DNA from 3 places in the Enterococcus massiliensis genome. Region 3 is predicted to be linked to each of the others. Evidence: a T-box and tRNA genes for the amino acid it is inferred to sense, from the RefSeq annotation. Region 3 holds a T-box; the other regions hold tRNA genes.
The links. The T-box of region 3 lies ahead of leuS (leucine--tRNA ligase). A T-box ahead of a tRNA ligase gene usually reads a tRNA of that ligase, here a tRNA-Leu.
Positions count from the first base shown of each region.

Region 1: it has a tRNA-Leu gene. The T-box ahead of leuS (leucine--tRNA ligase) is inferred to sense a tRNA for this amino acid. The anticodon was not compared.
Region 2: it has a tRNA-Leu gene. The T-box ahead of leuS (leucine--tRNA ligase) is inferred to sense a tRNA for this amino acid. The anticodon was not compared.

Region 1 covers NZ_CVRN01000007.1:967,168-973,589, forward strand. The annotation lists gene BN1875_RS11920 (glycoside hydrolase family 13 protein) at 1-1,379, shown strand, start outside; gene BN1875_RS11925 (hypothetical protein) at 1,448-2,218, shown strand; gene BN1875_RS11930 (hypothetical protein) at 2,255-2,539, opposite strand; gene BN1875_RS11935 (methyltransferase family protein) at 2,556-3,089, opposite strand; tRNA gene BN1875_RS11940 (tRNA-Leu) at 3,476-3,558, opposite strand; gene BN1875_RS13750 (hypothetical protein) at 3,617-3,787, shown strand; gene BN1875_RS11945 (pyridoxal phosphate-dependent aminotransferase) at 3,889-5,106, shown strand; gene BN1875_RS11950 (hypothetical protein) at 5,303-5,488, opposite strand; gene BN1875_RS11955 (helix-turn-helix domain-containing protein) at 5,624-6,422, shown strand, end outside.
Region 2 covers NZ_CVRN01000004.1:81,518-87,939, forward strand. The annotation lists gene BN1875_RS02175 (DUF554 domain-containing protein) at 1-572, shown strand, start outside; gene BN1875_RS02180 (ISL3 family transposase) at 945-2,240, shown strand; tRNA gene BN1875_RS02185 (tRNA-Leu) at 2,399-2,480, opposite strand; gene BN1875_RS13605 (hypothetical protein) at 2,557-2,718, opposite strand; gene BN1875_RS02190 (DUF4180 domain-containing protein) at 2,754-3,110, opposite strand; gene BN1875_RS02195 (IS1380 family transposase) at 3,322-4,635, opposite strand; gene BN1875_RS02200 (S41 family peptidase) at 4,810-6,069, opposite strand; gene BN1875_RS02205 (PadR family transcriptional regulator) at 6,305-6,422, shown strand, end outside.
Region 3 covers NZ_CVRN01000006.1:11,532-17,953, forward strand. The annotation lists gene BN1875_RS04850 (hypothetical protein) at 208-753, shown strand; T-box leader at 1,891-2,093, shown strand; gene leuS (leucine--tRNA ligase) at 2,147-4,561, shown strand; gene BN1875_RS04865 (HelD family protein) at 4,732-6,422, shown strand, end outside.

The sequences.
Region 1 (6,422 bases), on a different contig from region 3:
TCAATGGAAATCCGAATCAGCAAGTCAATGCACCGAAACCAAATTCTTTTTTATACGGAACAACAAAGGATGCTCCGTTGTACGTGAAGGATGAGGAAGGAGAAATTTTACGGTGGGATTTTTTCGGGGGAAATCTGCAAGGAATCATTGAAAAACTTCCTTATCTTAAAAAAATGGGAATTACCGGGCTGTATCTTAATCCGATTTTTGAAGCCCGTAGCAACCATCGCTATGATACGGGCGATTATCTGAAAATCGACAGTATGCTGGGAACCGAGGAAGAATTTGTTCAGTTGATTAATACATTGCGCAAAAACAACATGCATCTGGTGCTAGATGGCGTATTCAGTCATGTGGGGAAAAACAGCCGCTATTTCAATTTTGATGGGGCATACGGTGAAAAAGAAGGTGCCTATCAGTCAACTGCGAGTCCTTATTTTTCCTGGTTCAAGTTTGATTCATACCCAGAAAAATACAAGTCTTGGTGGGGAATCACTGACTTACCGGAAATTGATAAAACAAATCTTGATTTTCAGCAATTTATTTATGGTGAAAATGGCGTGTTAGATAAGTGGAATCGTTTGGGCGTTGACGGTTGGCGGCTAGATGTCGCCGATGAATTGCCGGAAACATTTATTCGTGGGATTCGCAAAAATTTAGAAAAATATGAGGAACGTCTTTTAATCGGTGAAGTTTGGGAGGATGCCTCAAATAAGATTTCCTATGGTCAGCGAAGAGAATATGCTTTGGGAAATCATTTGCAGGGAGTGATGAACTATCCGATGCGGGCAGCAATGCTCAATTTTTTGAAGGGAAAGAGTTCTCCCCAACAAACAGCTGAAGCCGTGACGCAATTACAGGAAAATTATCCGCCAGACTTTTTTTATCAGGCGTTGAATAACCTTGGAACCCATGACACGGTGCGACTGCTTACAGAATTAGAAAACGATAAACAAAAAGTTTCACTGGCTTTTGCTCTACTGGTGTTTTTTCCGGGAATTCCTTGTATTTATTATGGAGATGAAGCGGGATTGACTGGGGGAACCGATCCAGAAAATCGCAAATTTTTCCCTTGGGAGGAAATCGATACGAGTTGTTATGAAAGTTGTTATAAATGGCTTCAGCTGCGAAAGGAAACCCCTTTGTTGTCTCAGGGGGGATTACAGGTGTTGTTTTGTCATAATTTGCTGCTGATTCTCCGATTTGATACTGCTGACTATCTTTTGTTGGTGGTCAATCCAACTGAATTCGATCAATCCATCCATGTGAATGAACTGAAAACGACCCGGACGTTGCCTTTTTCGCTTTCACAATTACAGGCTATCGATCATCAACTTATTGTCAGTAAGACGGCGCAAATCTTTTCAGGAAGTTTCTAGCAAAGTAAATGGCAACGAACTTTTTTTGTGGTATGATGGAGAAAAGTCTGACAAAAGGATGAACAAGGATGGGCAATTTTTTAGAAATCAAACGCAAACATTACCGCTTTCCAGCATATTCAGATGAGGAAGGGGTCAAAATACAACGGGAAAACAAACGGCAGCTTTCTAAGACGGATGATTGGATTTTAACCAAAATTCCAGATAATCATGAGAGCAATCGGGGCTATCAGTCTTCGCAAAGTGACTATCCAGAGGTTCATAATCCAGATCGAACATTGCGACGGTCACGAAAAATGACGGCTGAAAAACAAGGGCATTCTGTTCGTCAGCAAGAAGAGTTAAAGAAGCATCGGGAAAATTTACCGGATTATGGGAAAAAGCAAGCTCCTGAACCTAGTTTGACCGGTAAAACCTCTCTGTTTGGAGAGGACCATCGCCGATCCACGTATAAAGTTAAAACTAAACCGCAGGAAAAAATGGAAAGCACCGTGAAACGAGAATATTCTGGACGCTCTTATTTTGTACCGAAATATATTCCGGCTTCGATTATTCCTGATCAAAAGCAAAGTGATGTTCCAGAAGACGAATTGCTTCAGTCGATGAATAAACCGCGCGAGAGCTATTTGCTTTTTGATACAGAACCGACAGCTTATCAGGAAAAAAATGATTTGGACCCCAGCGTGCGAAAATTCAACCATTCTGAGGTGACCATGACCCGTGGGCAATACCGCCGAACTTCCAAAGAAGAGAAAAAACGTTCTGTTTTGGATCGCTCACTAAAAGGATTGATCGAGGATGGAGAACAAGAATTGGGTCGCAGCGGCTATTTCAAATAAATATGAGTAAAAAGCCCGCGAATTTTCGCGGGCTTTTTAAACGACAATTTTATTGTTTTCTTCTCGAATACCATAAATTTTTTTAGTAGTCGTTCCATCCCAAAACAACAGCTGCCGTCGCTTATTTTTCATTAAGGTTAGTAGCAATTCTTTCATAGAAAGAGGGGCTTTTCCTTTTTCAGAAAAGAAAATCAGTTGCCCCTCTTGGTCTATTTTGATCGTGGTAAAGGGAATCACGTTTTTTTTCATAAAATAAATCCCAATGTAATCCTCATTTTTGGGATTTAAAGACAGTGTCGTCAATAATTCACTGGCTCGCATAAGCGCCTCCTGCTAGTTAATTTTTTGCTTTTCCATATAAAAAATAGCGGGGAACCTTCTTTTTGTAGGTGAGGTAATCTAAGCCAAAGGTCTCTTCACACCAACGTTCTTCCGATAAGATAATCCAGTGGGCGGCAAATTGAAAGAGAAGTAACGAAAAAAACAAAACCCACGAACGAGTGAGAAAAACACAGCCAAGAAAATAAATAAAGTACCCAAGATACATTGGATTACGGGAAAGACGAAACAACCCGGTTGTTATTAACTGCTTTTTTTCTGCAAAGGTGATTGTTGCCATGAGTAATAAGAGACAGCCTAATACATAAGTAGATAATCCGACAAAACTGACCCAGTCATCCAAATGAATGGTTAAAAAGAAGAGGTAAATAAAAATAAAGAGCGTAGCCAGCTGATAAAGAAGATAAAAGATTTCTTCAAGTCCCTTCATCGGAGGAAAGAAAGCCGCTCGCTTTAAGGCATCTTTGTTCAATAAGCCCAAGAGTATAAACCGAATAAATAAAAGTGGTATCAGTAGAAGTCCCGCATTCATCGTCATTCCTCCCAATCTTTCTTTTATCTTATCATAGCTTGCTGCGAAATGCAGATATCCAAGCTACAAGAGAAAGCCGGTACTCTAGGAAAAGAAACGAGTTTTAATGAAAATCATCTCAAAAAACAATGATTATTGCTTGCAATAATCGAACAACTTTTATACTATTGAGTAGTCAACAGACATCACTTTTAAAAAGAGTAACAGATAGCGAAGTCTTGGGGAAGAATCTTCTGCTTAAATCTGTTACTCTTACTTTGTTATTTTATCATTTTTTTATTTTGGTGGAAAGCAAAAAGGTATAGATGTGCTGTTATCAAATTAGTTATTTTCTACTGTATGAATGAAAACATAAAGAGAAAGAAACGTTCTACTTTAAAAAAGTATGCGGCCGAGAAGACTCGAACTTCCACGGGATTTCTCCCACTGCCCCCTCAAGGCAGCGCGTCTGCCATTCCGCCACGACCGCAAGTTTTGCAACAATAGTATCATATCAAGATTATTTTTTTTGTCAAGAGGTGTTTTTTTTGGATGGAAAAAAATTTGACGGCACGTTTGCCGGGTTAGGAATAGTTGTTGGAATCTTAATTGGTCTGGCAAAAGAAAATTTGATGTTTGGCTTGTTTTTAGGGGTAATTATCGGGATTGCCATGGACTGGCTAGCTAATCTGATAACGATGTATCAAAAGGATGAATAGAAGTAAAACTTTTTTGAAAAGAAGAATCGAAGGATTGTAATTTTGGCTTTCTTCAATTACTGTTATAAGAAATACCATTGCTGAAGGAGACAACCGATAAGATGAAAAATTTTGCAAAATCAAATAAGCTTGAAGGCGTCAGCTATGATGTTCGAGGACCGGTTTTGGAAGAAGCAGAACGAATGCAGGAGGAAGGAATCAGTATTTTAAAGCTGAATACTGGAAATCCGGCTCCTTTTGGGTTTGAGGCACCGAATGAAATCATTCGAGATTTGATTATGAACGTCCGTGATTCAGAAGGCTATTCAGATTCGAAAGGAATTTTTGCTGCCCGCAAAGCAATCGAGCAATATTGTCAGTTAAAGAAATTTCCTAATGTCACTATCAATGATATTTATACTGGAAACGGCGTCAGTGAATTGATTACCCTGTGTATGCAGGGGTTGTGTAACAATGGCGATGAAATTCTTGTACCTGCTCCAGATTACCCATTATGGACCGCTTCTGTTTCTTTAGCTGGAGGAAAACCGGTTCATTATATTTGTGATGAACAAAGTGAATGGTATCCAGATCTTGCCGATATTCGTTCGAAGGTCACGGATAAAACGAAAGCAATCATTATTATCAATCCCAATAATCCTACAGGAGCATTGTATCCAAAAGAAATTTTGGAAGGCATCGTGGAGATCGCCAGAGAAAATGATTTGATTATTTTTTCTGATGAAATCTATGATCGATTGGTGATGGATGGACGTCAACATATCCCAATTGCTACGTTAGCACCTGATCGTTTTGTCGTTACTTTGAATGGATTATCTAAATCTCATCGTGTAGCCGGTTTTCGAGTTGGCTGGATGGTGTTGAGCGGAAACAAAGCCCACGCAAAAGATTATATTGAAGGTTTGAATATGCTGTCTTCAATGCGCTTATGCTCAAATGTTCTTTCCCAACAAATCATTCAAACGGCTCTAGGTGGGTATCAAAGTGTGGATGACTTGCTGTTGCCCGGGGGACGTATTTATGAGCAAAGGGAATATATTTACAAAGCAATCAATGATATTCCTGGTTTATCCGCAGTGAAACCGAAAGCAGCCTTTTATATTTTCCCGAAAATCGATACCAAAAGGTTTAATATTACGAATGATGAACAATTTGTTCTGGATTTCTTGCATCAGCATAAAATTTTGCTGGTTCATGGCGGCGGCTTCAACTGGGAAGCACCGGATCATTTTCGTCTCGTTTATTTACCAAAAATGGACGACTTAAAATGGACGACGGCTAAAATGCGAGAATTTTTGGCTATCTATCAACAAAAATAAGCAAAACAGCATTTTCCAACTGAGGACTTCTTTCGGCCCCTGTGTTGGAGAATGCTGTTTTTTATGTTAAATGATAAATTAATGAAATAAAAATCGTATTAGTAGACAAAAATAGGTCCCGTTTGTTATTTTGACAAATAAGAATACGAGAAAAAATAGCTACAAGAAGCAACCAGAAGAAGCAGCTATCGTTTTGTTAAGGTAATATCGGGGAAGGTTCACAATCTTTTTTGCTGACAATCAGCCGATTTGCAAATTTTTCTGTGATTTCTTCACAGGAAGGTTCAGCAACATTGATTAAAAAAGAATTTTCATATTCCTTTTCGATCCGGCCTTTAAATAATCGGTGCTTCCATTTAAACGTAACCAGCGCTTCACTCATGTAATCAACTCCTACTATATATTAATCGAAAAAAAATCATGATTTCTTGAGAGGGTAGTTAGTGTTCTTTTTGTATTATGTGATAAACTAAACAATAATGATAATGCGAATTAGCATATAAAAAAGGTGAGTTTTATGGCGGAAAAATTTTCATTTGGCGGGGTCATTCGGGAAATTCGCAAAGAGCGGCAGTTATCGCAAAAAATGCTTAGTCAGGATATCTGTTCTCAAAGTGTTTTGAGTCGTATCGAAAATAATGAAGAATTACCTAATGTTTTGGTGATGCAACAATTATGTGAACGTTTGAACGTGACTATTGATCAGGTTATGTTGTTTCATCGCTATGATATTCAAAAAAGCCAACAAATTTTAGAACAGATGGAATATCATTTTTTTCATAATGAGTATGAAAAATTAGAAGAGTTGTTGGAGCAGACCCATGTATTGAATCAACTGTATCTCGATACAGACTTGCAATTGTATTACTACTATGAAGGTAGTTGCAAATTTTATCTGCATCAGGATTATAATGGTGCCTTGCTGAGTCTTAAGCAGGGACTTTCATATACTTTTCAAGTGAATAAAATCCATATGTCAGCCAATGAGATCCAGTTGCTTAGTTGTATCGGTCGAGTGTACTCAGCGTTAGGGGATACAGCACAAGCACAAACCCATCTGGAAAAAAGCATGACTCTTTATGGAGGGTTGCCAGCGCAACGCCGCAACAATCGGTTGACAAAAATTTTCTTCAACTATGGCAGTTTTTTACTGGAACAAAAAGACTATCAGCAGGCGTTAACTTTTGTCAGTCAGGGAATCGAGCTGGCTCATGCGAAAAAAAGTTATTACTATCTGGGAGAACTCTTTCAGTTAAAAGCACAACTTTTAGAAGCCTCTCAGAATAGAGAAGCCGCAGCACAGTATTTTACTCGTT
Region 2 (6,422 bases), on a different contig from region 3:
CTTTGGGACTTCAAATGGCGATCAAAACAGATTCCTTCACACTGGTTATCATCAGCTTATGCGTAGGAGCTTTGATTGGTGAAGGGCTAAAAATTGAAGATGGCATGAACCGGCTAGGGCTTTTTTTGCAGAAACATTTTGCAAAATCTAATGGGAATTTTGCGGAAGGATTTGTTACTAGTTCATTGATTTTTGTAGTTGGCTCCATGGGAATCATCGGTGCAATCCAAAGCGGCGTTTCCGGCGACAACCAGACGCTATACACCAAAGCTGTTATGGACGGATTCTTAGCGATTATGCTGACAGCCTCATTAGGAATCGGTGTTCTTTTTTCTAGTTTGCCGGTTTTCATCTATCAGGGAATCATCACACTGTTTGCTAGTATAGTCGTTAGGTATGTGCCACAAGAATTATTGACTATTTTAGTGGCAGGAATCAGTCAGATCGGTGGACTTCTGATTATTGCGATTGGATTAAATCTTATTAAACTGACCAATATTCGTGTATCTAATTTTTTACCTAGTTTGATTATTTTGGTTTTCTTTTTGATGCTAAAGTATTATTCCTTCTAAACAATGGTAATCTGTTCGCAGGACTGTTTTGTAGCCGCATGATCTCAGTTTCAAGCTTTGTTATTTTGAGGGTTCAATCAAGTGGAAGAGGGGTATAGGGAAATTTTCTGTTATAGAATTAATGAGAAGAATAAAATCATTTTAGAAGAATTCAAGAAGTAATTTGCTAGCTGTTAAAATAAGTTTCTCATTGAAGAGGAACGATTTTGTATTGGGTTCTTGAACTGAAAAAAGTGGCTCTATAATTTATGGGACTGATGAATCAGAATTGATTCTTCAGTCCCATTTTCATTTTAGGTATTAAAAAACATATCGTTCTCTAGTATGATTAAATCACCACAAAATAAACAGACTGAGAGGACGATATGCTATATGAATGATTCTATCAAAAAAATGCTGAGAATAATAGATAAAGATTTGATGATTAAAGAGGTCTCTTACGAGACCTTTCAGAAGGAAAAGACGTTAATCGTCGATGCTGTTCTCTCGCCTGCTCCTCGTGCTTGTAGAAGTTGTGGTTCTACTGTGGTAGATGGAAACGGGAAAGCAATTATAGTGAAAAATGGAAAAAAGGAAACTATTGTCCGTTTTGAACAATACAATCATATGCCAATGGTTATGCGCCTAAAAAAGCAGCGCTATACCTGTAAGAACTGTCGAACCCATTGGACTGCTCAAAGTTATTTTGTCCGACCCAGACATTCAATCGCAGATCATGTTAGATATAAAATTGCTTCTTTACTGACTGAAAAAGTATCTTTATCTTTTATTGCGAAAAGCTGTCAGGTATCTTTGACCACCGTTATTCGTACATTGAAAAAGTTTAAAAGCTATTTACCAAAGCAATCTAAGAAGATTCTCCCCAGAGTATTGATGGTTGATGAATTTCGTTCGCACACTTCCATAGAAGATAAAATGAGTTTTATTTGTGCAGATGGCGAAACAGGAAAATTAATTGATGTCTTGCCTACGCGTAAATTGCCTCGATTAACAAGCTATTTCTTAGGCTGTACCAATCCAGAAGAAGTAGAATTCTTAGTTACAGACATGAACGCCGCCTACTTCCAGCTCACCAAACGTGTTCTACCAAATGCGAAAGTAGTGATTGATCGGTTTCATATTGTCAAACACATGAATCAGGCGTTCAATGAGTTGCGTATCCGTGAAATGAATGAACTTCGTAAAGCAGGACAGAAAAGCCAAGCAGAAAAACTGAAAAAGAACTGGCGCTTTTTGCTAAAAAATCGTGCAAACATTAACCATTATGAATACAAAACATGGAAAAGTTTCCGAGCGCCAAAATACCCGTTTCTTACTGAAGCGATGATGATCGATCGATTGCTTGGCTTTTCCACGCCCCTTAAGGAGGCATATCCCATTTTTCATGAATTAGTTGAAACCTTTCGAGACAAAGACCCTGACTTGTTTTTCTCCTTATTGGCAGAACTTCCCGAAACATTAGATGACGGCTTTCGGGAGAAGCTTCAAAACCTTCTGACCTATGAAGAAGGCATCACCAACGCGATGATCTATCCTTATTCCAATGGAAAAATAGAAGCGAAGAATACCCACATAAAGACAATGAAACGAGTATCCTACGGATTTAAATCATTTGAGAACATGAGAATTAGAATCTTTTTGATCAATCAATTAATCAATGTAAGATAACAAAAAAATCTGAGCCAGAATGAGGTTCATTCTGACCCAGATTTGATTTTGCACAACTCATCAGTCCTTATTGACAAAGAGCCAAAAAAGTACCTATCCTAACCAAAAACCCCCATACAGACAGCTTATCAAAAGCTGCCTGTATAGGGGTTTGCCTATGCGGGAAATGGGAGTCGAACCCACACGAGCTAAGCTCATACGCACCTGAAGCGCACGCGTCTGCCATTCCGCCATTCCCGCAAGTCGTCTCATTCAAGACCACATGTTATAGGATAATCGAAATAGCTGAAATTTGCAAAGATTTTTTGGTGTTTAGTCAATGTTTTTTGTTTTTGCTTTTTTGGTACCAATAGAAAAAAGCAATTAGGCCTAAAACGCCGGTGATCACCGCCGTAAGGACGTCTTGAGCAATCAGGCTGAAGAAGGAGACACCTAGCAGCAAAACGGCGAAAATGCCGATAAATAGTTCGATTTTCATCATAGCAAGCTCCTTTAAAAGTAAATAAGTTCCGCTTATTTCAATCGGGTGACAGCTTCTTCAACAGTAGCAACGAAGAAAACCTGTGTGCCTTGGTTGCACTCGTAAATAAAGTCCTTCAGTGCTTTGCTGGTATAGGAGCTGAAATCTCCGACGATGGCTAAACGAATAGCGTATTGGGCAAATTTTTGTAAAATTTCACCCGCTAATTTGGTTCGCAGATCAAAAAAGTCCTCCGTAAAGGCTTCTTTTTTTAAGATAATAGCATTCGTATCATGGGCAAAGGAAAGAGAAAAAGCAAGATCTAATGCACCCTGCGAATCTTGAATGATTTTTTCGGGTTCGGCAAAAACTATTCTTTCCTTTTTTTCTTGATAAATGCGGGTATTCATATAAACCTGAATTATTCATACTTCTAGATTTTTAACATTAATTTTGAAAAACCATCGGTTTTTCTTTTTCCGTTATTACATTTCAAATGTCGCTAGCGCTATTAGCTCAAAATATGATCTATTCAAGGAATGACGAGTCATTTTTCTTATTTTTGAGCGCAAATATCCCTTAGAATTAATAAGTTTTTAAAATTTCAGTTAGCTCCCAGTTCTACCAGCAGAGTTGCTGAATTTTTTCCAATAGATAATAGAACAGGTTCTGGTAAACATGGGAAGAGCTCGTTTTCAGAAACAATTTTCGACCGCTACGAATTAGCTTACCAGCCACTTTGAAAAGGCGAAGACGTAAGGTGTCTACTTGGAAAACTGCTTCTTTCGCAGGTAAACAGATTGTTTTCATGAAGTTGACCAAGTTGTAAGCCAAGAGGCTTATCATCATCCGAGCGTGGTTTTCCAGAAAAGTGGGACTATCCGTTTTATCGAAATAGAAACCATTTTTGGCTTCCTTGATATAATTCTCCATGATACCACGCTTATGGTAAATACCGAAAATCTCTTGAGGTAAAAGGTTGTGGGAAAAATTGGTAACCAAATATTCATGCCGAAACAACAATTCATTGGCTTCTCTGGTTGATTTGATACAAATCCGTCGTTCTTTTGACCATTTTTCAGCTTGATAGGTAGTTGAATAATAGTGAACTTCCCGTTGATACCACGGATGATCATCTCCTACAAGAACGAGATTCTCTGCAATTTTTTCTAGATTTCTATTCGCCTTCAGGCGAATAACATAGTAACTATCATTGGCTTCACAAGTCTCATATACTTCTGGTGTCGCGAAACCACTATCCCCTCGAACAAGGATATTCGTACATGGAAGAGTCTGTTGATAATGTTCAAGCATTGGTTTCAGAAATTCTTTCACGCCATTTGAAGTGTACACATTTCCAGAACGAAGTTCTGCTTTGAGAAAATCACCCGTCAGACCATCAAACGCTACTAACGGATGATACCCGTTCGTACCATAGTGGGCATTGAAATTAGCATCTTCTTGGTTACCAAAAGTATCCGAATGTGTGGAATCCAAATCAATGATCATTTCTGTAGCGTTCCGTTTTAAACGAACTTTGTCGATTAATGCTTGGTTTAAGAGTTGAAATTGGACAATTGTCTCTTCACTCACGCGATTCCAAAAGCGGGAAAGCGAGGCTTGTGAGGCCAAGGATTCCTTAGCCAGTACCAAACGGAAAATTGGGTCTTCACTCAGAATGTTGACAGAAGAATCCGCAGGATAACCTGCGATGAGCTGAAAAAGTAGTTGTTCCAGAACAGAAATATTGTCATGAATCCAATAGCGACGATTTTCGTTGAAAGTTAAGAGTTGCTTTGCCAGTTTTGTAAAGCCGATGGAATCCATAAATTCTTTAACCAAAATTAAGCCAACGTCTGTGGATAGATTTCCTCCTGTATTAGACACTATCATTTTTGAGTTGAAGTTTACTTGTTTTTCCTGTAATGTAGCCATTGAGAAGAACCCCTTTCTTTGGTTAGGTTTTGGCGATTTAACCATAGCAGATTGGGGTTCTTTTTGTACACTCAAAAGGTGTTGGGTAATAAAACAATAAACAGCGTTAGGACAATGTTTAAATAGCATTTCAAAAAAGCTATGAATTATTCAGGATAAACTTCCTTTCTAAAACTATTTTCTCGTGGCTTCTTCCAACGCAGGGTCGCGGTCGGCCTGGTAATCAGCAAGGGCGGTTTGGATTACTCGTTGGGGCAAAACGCCAATATTGTGATGGGGACGTCCATCAGGATAACAAACTTTTTTTGCTGTGATTTGAAAGATACCGCCCGTTTTCAACGAAATCCAAGCAGGTTGTCCGGTGGAACCGGCACTGGCTGTTCCGATGAGGGTGGCCCGCTGCTGCGTATCAAAGGCAATCAAAAAATTTTCTGCAGAAGAATAGGTTCCTTCATTTTGTAAAATCATTACCGGCATATCGGCTAATTTTCCACAATATTCTGGGGTAAAGGAGTATTCCTCACTTTTTTCCAAATACTGATGTTGAAAAGTTTGCAGGCACTCTAATTCGGAATCCTCCCATGTTTCTTTCTGTTGATGAAGAAGTTGGGAGCCGTTTGCGTATTTTTCCAAATCGATGACTTGGCGAAAGGCCCCCTCAACGGGGAACTTTTCAGTAAAGAAGGCTTGGCAAATTTGATCGGCATACCCAGAGTTTCCACCAGGATTGTTTCGTAGATCAAAAATGAGAGCCGTTTGCTTTGAAAGCCAAGGAAGCTGGCCATAAAAACTGCGAACGACTGCTTCTGAAGCAAAATTCTTCAATTGGATATAGGCTTTGTCTGCTAGTTGATAAAAGGCAGCAGATGAATTTTCTGCAATCCATTTGGCCGTTTTCGGGAGAGTATTTCTTTCCACAAATTTTGGAAACTCCGATTCAAAGGGAATTTCGATCGATTCTGAGGTAAAAGTTAACGTATAGTTTTCCTGCAAAATAAAAAAAGCATAATCAGTAAATTCCTGCAAAGCAAAATTAATTTTTTCATGCCAAAAATACGGCAAGACTTTTTCTGCCAAGAAGTCTTCTGGTGTCAGGCCGTTTATCAAACGAATCGGTTGATAAAGAAATTGTTGGTAAGCCGCGGTGGCCTTTGAAATACATAACTGATTCTCAATCCAGCAAAAACTAATGGGGGAAAAGGTCGTTCTTGCTAAGGCTTGTGGCGGATAAACAGTCGTGTGGCCATCATTTAATTGGGCGGTTCCTTTCATCAGGTGTAAATAAAAAGCTCTTTCCGACATTCCCTCAACAATTTGAGGCAAAAAGCCTTCAAACCAGTCCTCCCATTGGCGCAAGGCCTCCTTTTGCCAATAGGGAAAAATATTCTTGGCCTCTGAAAAAACAGTCATTGCATCCGCTAGTTGGTCATACATAGACATCATCCAATCGTAGAAAGGTTTTTCTTATTATAGCATGTTGTTTAGGAGGCAACTAAAAAAATTCAAACAAACTGCTTGACGAATTCACTACATAGTATTAATATGTACTAGAACCTAGTGATAACAAGTACCTAAGTCAACCAGTGGAAAAAAGTTTTCTTATTTGTAGACTACCTAGTATTACTACGTACGATAACAAGATAAAATAGCAATTGAGAAAGGAAAAGTTATGAAAGGACTAACGGAATTACTTAAAGGGGTTTTGGAAGGAATCGTACTTCAAAAAATTGCCAAGGGTGAGACCTACGGCTATGAGATCACCAATTATTTGGTTGATCTGGGTTTTG
Region 3 (6,422 bases):
TACATTAATTGGCCGATTATGTAAAAAATGGTAGGAGGAATAGTTTATGAAAATATTAAATACGGCATGATTAGATACGATTAATGGTGTTTATGATATTTAACGGAATGCACTTGGTTTCCCCAAAAATAGTAGAAATATTTATTACGGTCATTAAAAATAAAGTTTGTTTTGAGAAAATAAAAAAATAGAAAGAGTGAATTAGTTATGAAAGATTTGACTAAAAAAATTATGATTGCTAGTATGAGTTTGATGAGCGTTTTAGCCCTTGTTTCTCCTGGAGCTGTTTATGCAGCAGAAGTAGTGAAAGATAGTTCAAAGATATCCGATGTTCAAGAGGTTAATAATTTTGAAAACGGAAATATAGCAGAATTAGAATCAGGGGTATCCGTTGAAATAGATGAAGATAGCGGAATTATTGTAACGAAACATGAAGGAATGGAGCGAGCAAATGTTTCTAAATGGGGAGCCTGGACATACACGAACATTGCTGTAACTACGGGTGTAGCTGCTAACGCTATTAACGCAGCTTTTTATGCAGGTTTAGGGGCTTCAGTTGCAATGTTTGGAATACCTGGATGGGCTATTGGGGGATTATTAACAGGAGCTAGTTGGACTAATCTCGGTTCTTCTCCAGGTAGAGCAGTTGCGAAAAAGTGGGATACAAGTGGGAATGGTTGGATTGGATTTTATATGAGTAAAGGGTACGATGGTGCTGGAAGGCACGTAGCTACACGATATAAAACCAAGTAAATATTGAAAGTTAGAGTGATTAGAATGTATACAAAGTGGAAAAAATATACTGAATATCATCCTTACCTTAGTGTCCTTATAGTTGCTATAGTGGCTAGTTTAATTGGAATTACAGTAGAATATCTGATAAATAGAAATTTTGTAACTGGAGGATTTTGGGTGACTTTGATTCTTGTTGTAGGACAGTTGTTGATAATAAAAAAAAGAAAAAAAAGATAATTTATATGCGATAATAAAGTCTAGATAATGATCCGATATGAATGATTCATGCCAATTCTTGTTGTTATACTACTGCTTTTTATTTTTAAGAAAAAATTGAAAAAGTGTATAAGCGGCTTGAATTTAATGGCATATAACAAAAGTGCGGTAAATTAAGTAGCTCAAGTTTTAGCGACGGTAGCAGGTGCGGAACTTGGCTTTGCAGGTGTAATTACCACCTGTATGAGTAAGGCAAATTCGATCGTTTGGAAATACGCAAGAAAGCGGGTGTTCTTTTTTATTTAATCGAAGTTCTGGATATCACTAAAAAAGAAATAAACGCGTATGCGTAATCTAGCAAAGAAGGAGATTCAATGAACTGATGACTATTTATGATAGAAATCGTATTAATGATGACTTCAAACTATGTTCCCTCAAAACCCTTGAGTTGAATCGTTAACTTTGTTGGTGTAATGTTAACGGGATTATTTCTATTATTACCCTCGGTACAAGGATAAATTTTCTACTATTCTGTTTTCGGTTTAATTTTTTTGTTAGCGTTTATTACCAGTTTTAGAACCACCAGTGAGTTAAGCAGAAGAAAAGTAATAATAGGAGCATTTTTTGGCTGGCAGTGATATACTTTCTCCAGCCTGAGAAAGCTCTTTGGCTGAATATAATAGAGAGCTGTAAGTATTTATAGGCTAGGTGAGAAAAGTATTCATGATAAAGAAGATTTTTACAAATCAAAAGTTTGTAGTAGTCGCTTGTAAGAAAATTCGATCTGTGTATAGCAAAGCTGCGAAAGTTTTAATCGTTTTGATAGAGATATTGATGCTACTAGTTATTAATAATCCTTCCTCAACTAAAATTCCGACAAACACAAAGGTAAAATAATATTTGAATTTCCATGCAATCTTTGATAGTATAGCTATCAATAGCAACACGTTAAAAAGGAATAGTAAAAAGTCATTCGGTAAAGAGAGCACATGGTTGGTGGAAATGTGTACGAAACCTTTTGAACTCGCCTTTTAGTGACAACTGCTGAAAAAAGTAGGCAGCTGCGGCGGCGGTCGTTATCCCGCAAGAGGCTTGCATTCGCAAGTAAAAATAGGTGGTACCACGTAGATTACGTCCTATAAAAAGCAACGGCTTTTTATAGGACTTTTTTTATTATTCTTTAGGAGGCATCGGAATGAATTACGATCACAAAGCAATCGAAAAAAAATGGCAAAAGTTTTGGGCAAAAAACAATGTCTTCAATACCCACGATGACAGCAGCAAGCCAAAGTTCTACGCACTCGATATGTTTCCCTATCCGTCTGGACAAGGGCTGCATGTAGGGCATCCAGAAGGGTATACGGCAACAGATATTTTATCACGGATGAAACGCAGCCAAGGCTTCAGTGTACTGCATCCAATGGGGTGGGATGCCTTTGGTCTGCCAGCAGAACAATATGCGCTGGATACCGGCAATGATCCGGCTGAATTCACGAAAAAAAATATCGAGACCTTTCGTCGTCAAATCAATTCATTAGGCTTTAGCTATGACTGGAATCGAGAAATCAATACTACCGATCCGGAATACTATAAATGGACCCAATGGATCTTTACAAAATTGTACGAAAAAGGATTGGCTTATGAAGCAGAGGTCGCAGTCAACTGGGTGCCAGAATTGGGAACCGTTATTTCCAATGAAGAAGTTATCGATGGCAAAAGTGAACGTGGCGGCTACGATGTGGTTCGAAAACCGATGCGTCAATGGATGCTGAAAATCACCGCCTATGCAGATCGATTGTTGGATGATCTTGAGTTGGTGGATTGGCCTGAAAGCATCAAAGAAATGCAGCGCAATTGGATTGGTCGTTCGGTGGGAGCAAATGTAACCTTTAAAGTTGCCGGCAGTGAAACAGATTTCACTGTATTTACCACCCGTCCGGATACATTGTTTGGTGCAACTTATGCCGTATTGGCACCAGAACTTGAATTGGTGCAAAAAATCACGACAGCCGAACAACGGCCGGCGGTAGAAGCATATATCGCAGAAGCTGCAAAAAAATCTGAATTGAATCGAACAGATTTGGCGAAAGAAAAAACTGGGGTCTTTACCGGTGCGTATGCAGTTAATCCAGTCAATGGCAAAGAAATTCCTATCTGGATTGCCGATTACGTTTTGTCTTCTTACGGAACTGGTGCAATCATGGCGGTTCCTGCTCACGATGAACGGGATTATGAATTTGCGAAAACATTTGGCTTGGAAATTTTGCCTGTGTTGGCTGGTGGTGATGTGGCTCATGCGCCTTATACTGAAGATGGTCTGCACATCAATTCCGGCTTCCTGGATGGCATGAACAAAGAAGAAGCCATTGCGGCTATGACGACTTGGTTGGAAGAAAAAGGCGTTGGGAAAAAAGAAATCAGTTACCGGTTGCGGGACTGGTTGTTTTCACGTCAACGGTATTGGGGAGAACCAATCCCAATCATCCATTGGGAAGACGGCACCACAACGACGGTGCCTGAAGAAGAGCTGCCATTGCGTTTGCCGATTACTAAAAACATCAAACCAAGCGGAACGGGCGAATCACCGTTAGCAAATATTGAAGAATGGATCAATGTCGTCGATCCGGTTACTGGCAAAAAAGGTCGTCGAGAAACCAATACGATGCCGCAATGGGCAGGCAGCTCATGGTATCACTTGCGTTACATCGATCCTCATAATAAAAAAGAATTGGCAAACTTTGAAAAATTGGAACGCTGGCTACCGGTGGATATTTATATCGGCGGTGCGGAACATGCTGTGCTTCATTTGCTTTATGCCCGTTTCTGGCATAAGTTCTTGTATGATATCGGTGTAGTTCCAACCAAAGAACCGTATCAAAAATTATACAATCAAGGGATGATCCTTGGCGGAAATAACGAGAAAATGTCGAAATCTCGTGGCAATGTGGTCAATCCTGACGATGTTGTTGAAAAATATGGGGCAGATACCCTGCGCCTGTATGAAATGTTTATGGGACCATTGGATGCTTCGATTGCTTGGAGCGAAAATGGACTGGAAGGCAGTCGGAAATTCTTGGATCGGGTGTGGCGCCTGGTTGTTGATGAAGAAGGCAAGATGCGGGATCGGATCACTACCTTTAATGATGGCAAGCTGACGAAGGTTTATAATCAAACGGTGAAAAAAGTAACCGAAGATTATGAAAATCTGCATTTTAACACAGCAATTTCTCAATTGATGGTTTTTGTTAATGAAGCCTATAAAGTCGATGCCTTGCCTTATGAATACATCGAAGGCTTCGTGCAATTGCTGGCACCGATTGCTCCCCATATCAGTGAAGAACTTTGGGCAGTCTTGGGCAACGAAGGCGGCATTTCTCATGTTGCTTGGCCAACCTACGATGAATCGGCGTTGGTAGAAGCAGAAATCGAAGTCGTTTTCCAAGTAAACGGCAAAGTACGGGCGAAAGTCAATGTTCCGGCAGATGCGACAAAAGAAGAATTGGAAGAATTGGCAAAAGCTGATTCGCTGGTTCAAGAACATATTGCAGGAAAAACGATCCGTAAAGTTATCGTTGTCCCAAATAAATTGGTAAATATCGTTGCAAATTAAGAAAAAATAAGTATGTTTTGAGACACCTCCTGTATTTTGGGAGGTGTTTTTGTCTTTGGCAAATTTCTTTGGTTGACTGTTGTAAATAGTTACGCCAACCATTTGAAAATTTCTTAAAAAGAGCGTATAATCCGTACCCTATCCTTCAAACAGTAAAGGGGAATGTGTGTATGGTCAACCACAAAGAACAAGAGTATTTAACGGTCGTTTATGGGGAGCTGCTGGAGAAAAAAGAGGTATTGCAAACCTATCTGGCACAGTCTAAGGATGAGGCATTGACGGCGTTGCAGGGGATGCAAGGAGATGTCAGTTTGAATTTTGATAGTGTGCTGGACAATCTCGATACTTTTTCACAGTTGGAAATGAAAAATCGAGAAATCGATCAAATGAATTTCAAAATGCAAACTGCAGATGCTGAATTGGCGCAGGTCAATCGTTCCTTGAATGTGCCGTATTTTGGCAAAGTAGTGGTCGATTTTATGGAGGAAGCACCGGAAGATTTTTATATTGGCATCAATGGCTTTCGAAATTTGGCGGGAGATACACGAATCTACGACTGGCGCTCACCGATTGCAGAATTGTTTTACAACAATGAGTTGGGACCTTCCAGCTATCAAGTCAATGGGCAAAAGATAGCGGTGGAAATTGCCGGTCGCCGGCAGCTGATTATCGAAAGAGATCGTCTGCTGAATTCCTTTGATACTTCTGTGGCGATTCAAGATGATGTTTTATTGGAAGCCTTGGAGAATGATACCACTGGATTTATGAAGGACATCACGGCAACCATTCAAAAAGAGCAGAACAAAATCATTCGCGATAACACTAGCCGTCATTTATTGGTGAATGGCATCGCCGGCAGCGGAAAAACCTCGACAATCATGCAACGTATTGCATATTTGCTCTATTCATTGCGGCAGCAAATCACCGCAGATGATCTCTTGATCCTGTCACCCAATACGCAATTTATCGACTATATCTCTAATGTTTTACCCGCCTTGGGTGAACGCAATCCGCTTAATTTGACTTTGCCGCTATTTTTGCAAGAATTCAGTTCTCAAGAATTGGAGGACGAAACAGAATATTTTGAACGCTTAAATGCACCTGTTTCAAAAATGACTGCGATTCTTCGCAGCAAAGCATTTGTAGATTATCTCAAACAAGCGGACGAGCTTTTAGCAAGGATTGATTTGTTTCAACCGATTGTTTATAAAGGAAAAGTTCTGATTTCAGTAGAAACATTGCAGGGATTTTATCGAAAAACACCTAATTATCCCAAAATGATCGATAAGTTGCAGGCCATGAAAAAACAGCTTCTTAGCTATTGGGATCAGCGAATCATTCAGCAAGCTCACAGTGAACGGATTCAAAATCAAGTGCTTTCCTTGTCTGAAGAATTGCAGCAGCACTATTTTGGTGAATTAATCAGTGACGAATCAGAAGCCAGTATTTTTCGTTACAGCAAGAAATTATTGCAACGAAAATATCGGAAGGTAGCAAAGGCGTTGCGGCAAAATGAATGGATCAATGAAGAAGGCATGGTTGCGGCAATCTATCAACGTTTTACCGGACAAGAAATGCCAAAATTTGGTGGAACGATCGATGAATCAGTGATTCGGCTATTGGTTCGTCACACGTTTATTGAAAAAAGTGACGTACCAATGCTGCGTTTTATTTTGATTGATGAAATCCAAGATTACACGTATGCTCAAATCACCTTGCTAGCGGCTTTGTTCCCGAAAACCCATTTCACGATGGTGGGGGACGAAAATCAGGCAATTTTTAATTCTCAAATTGCTTTTTCAGAGGTACAAGCTATATTTGCTGAAAAACAACAGTCGGTGAAACGCTATGATTTACTGAA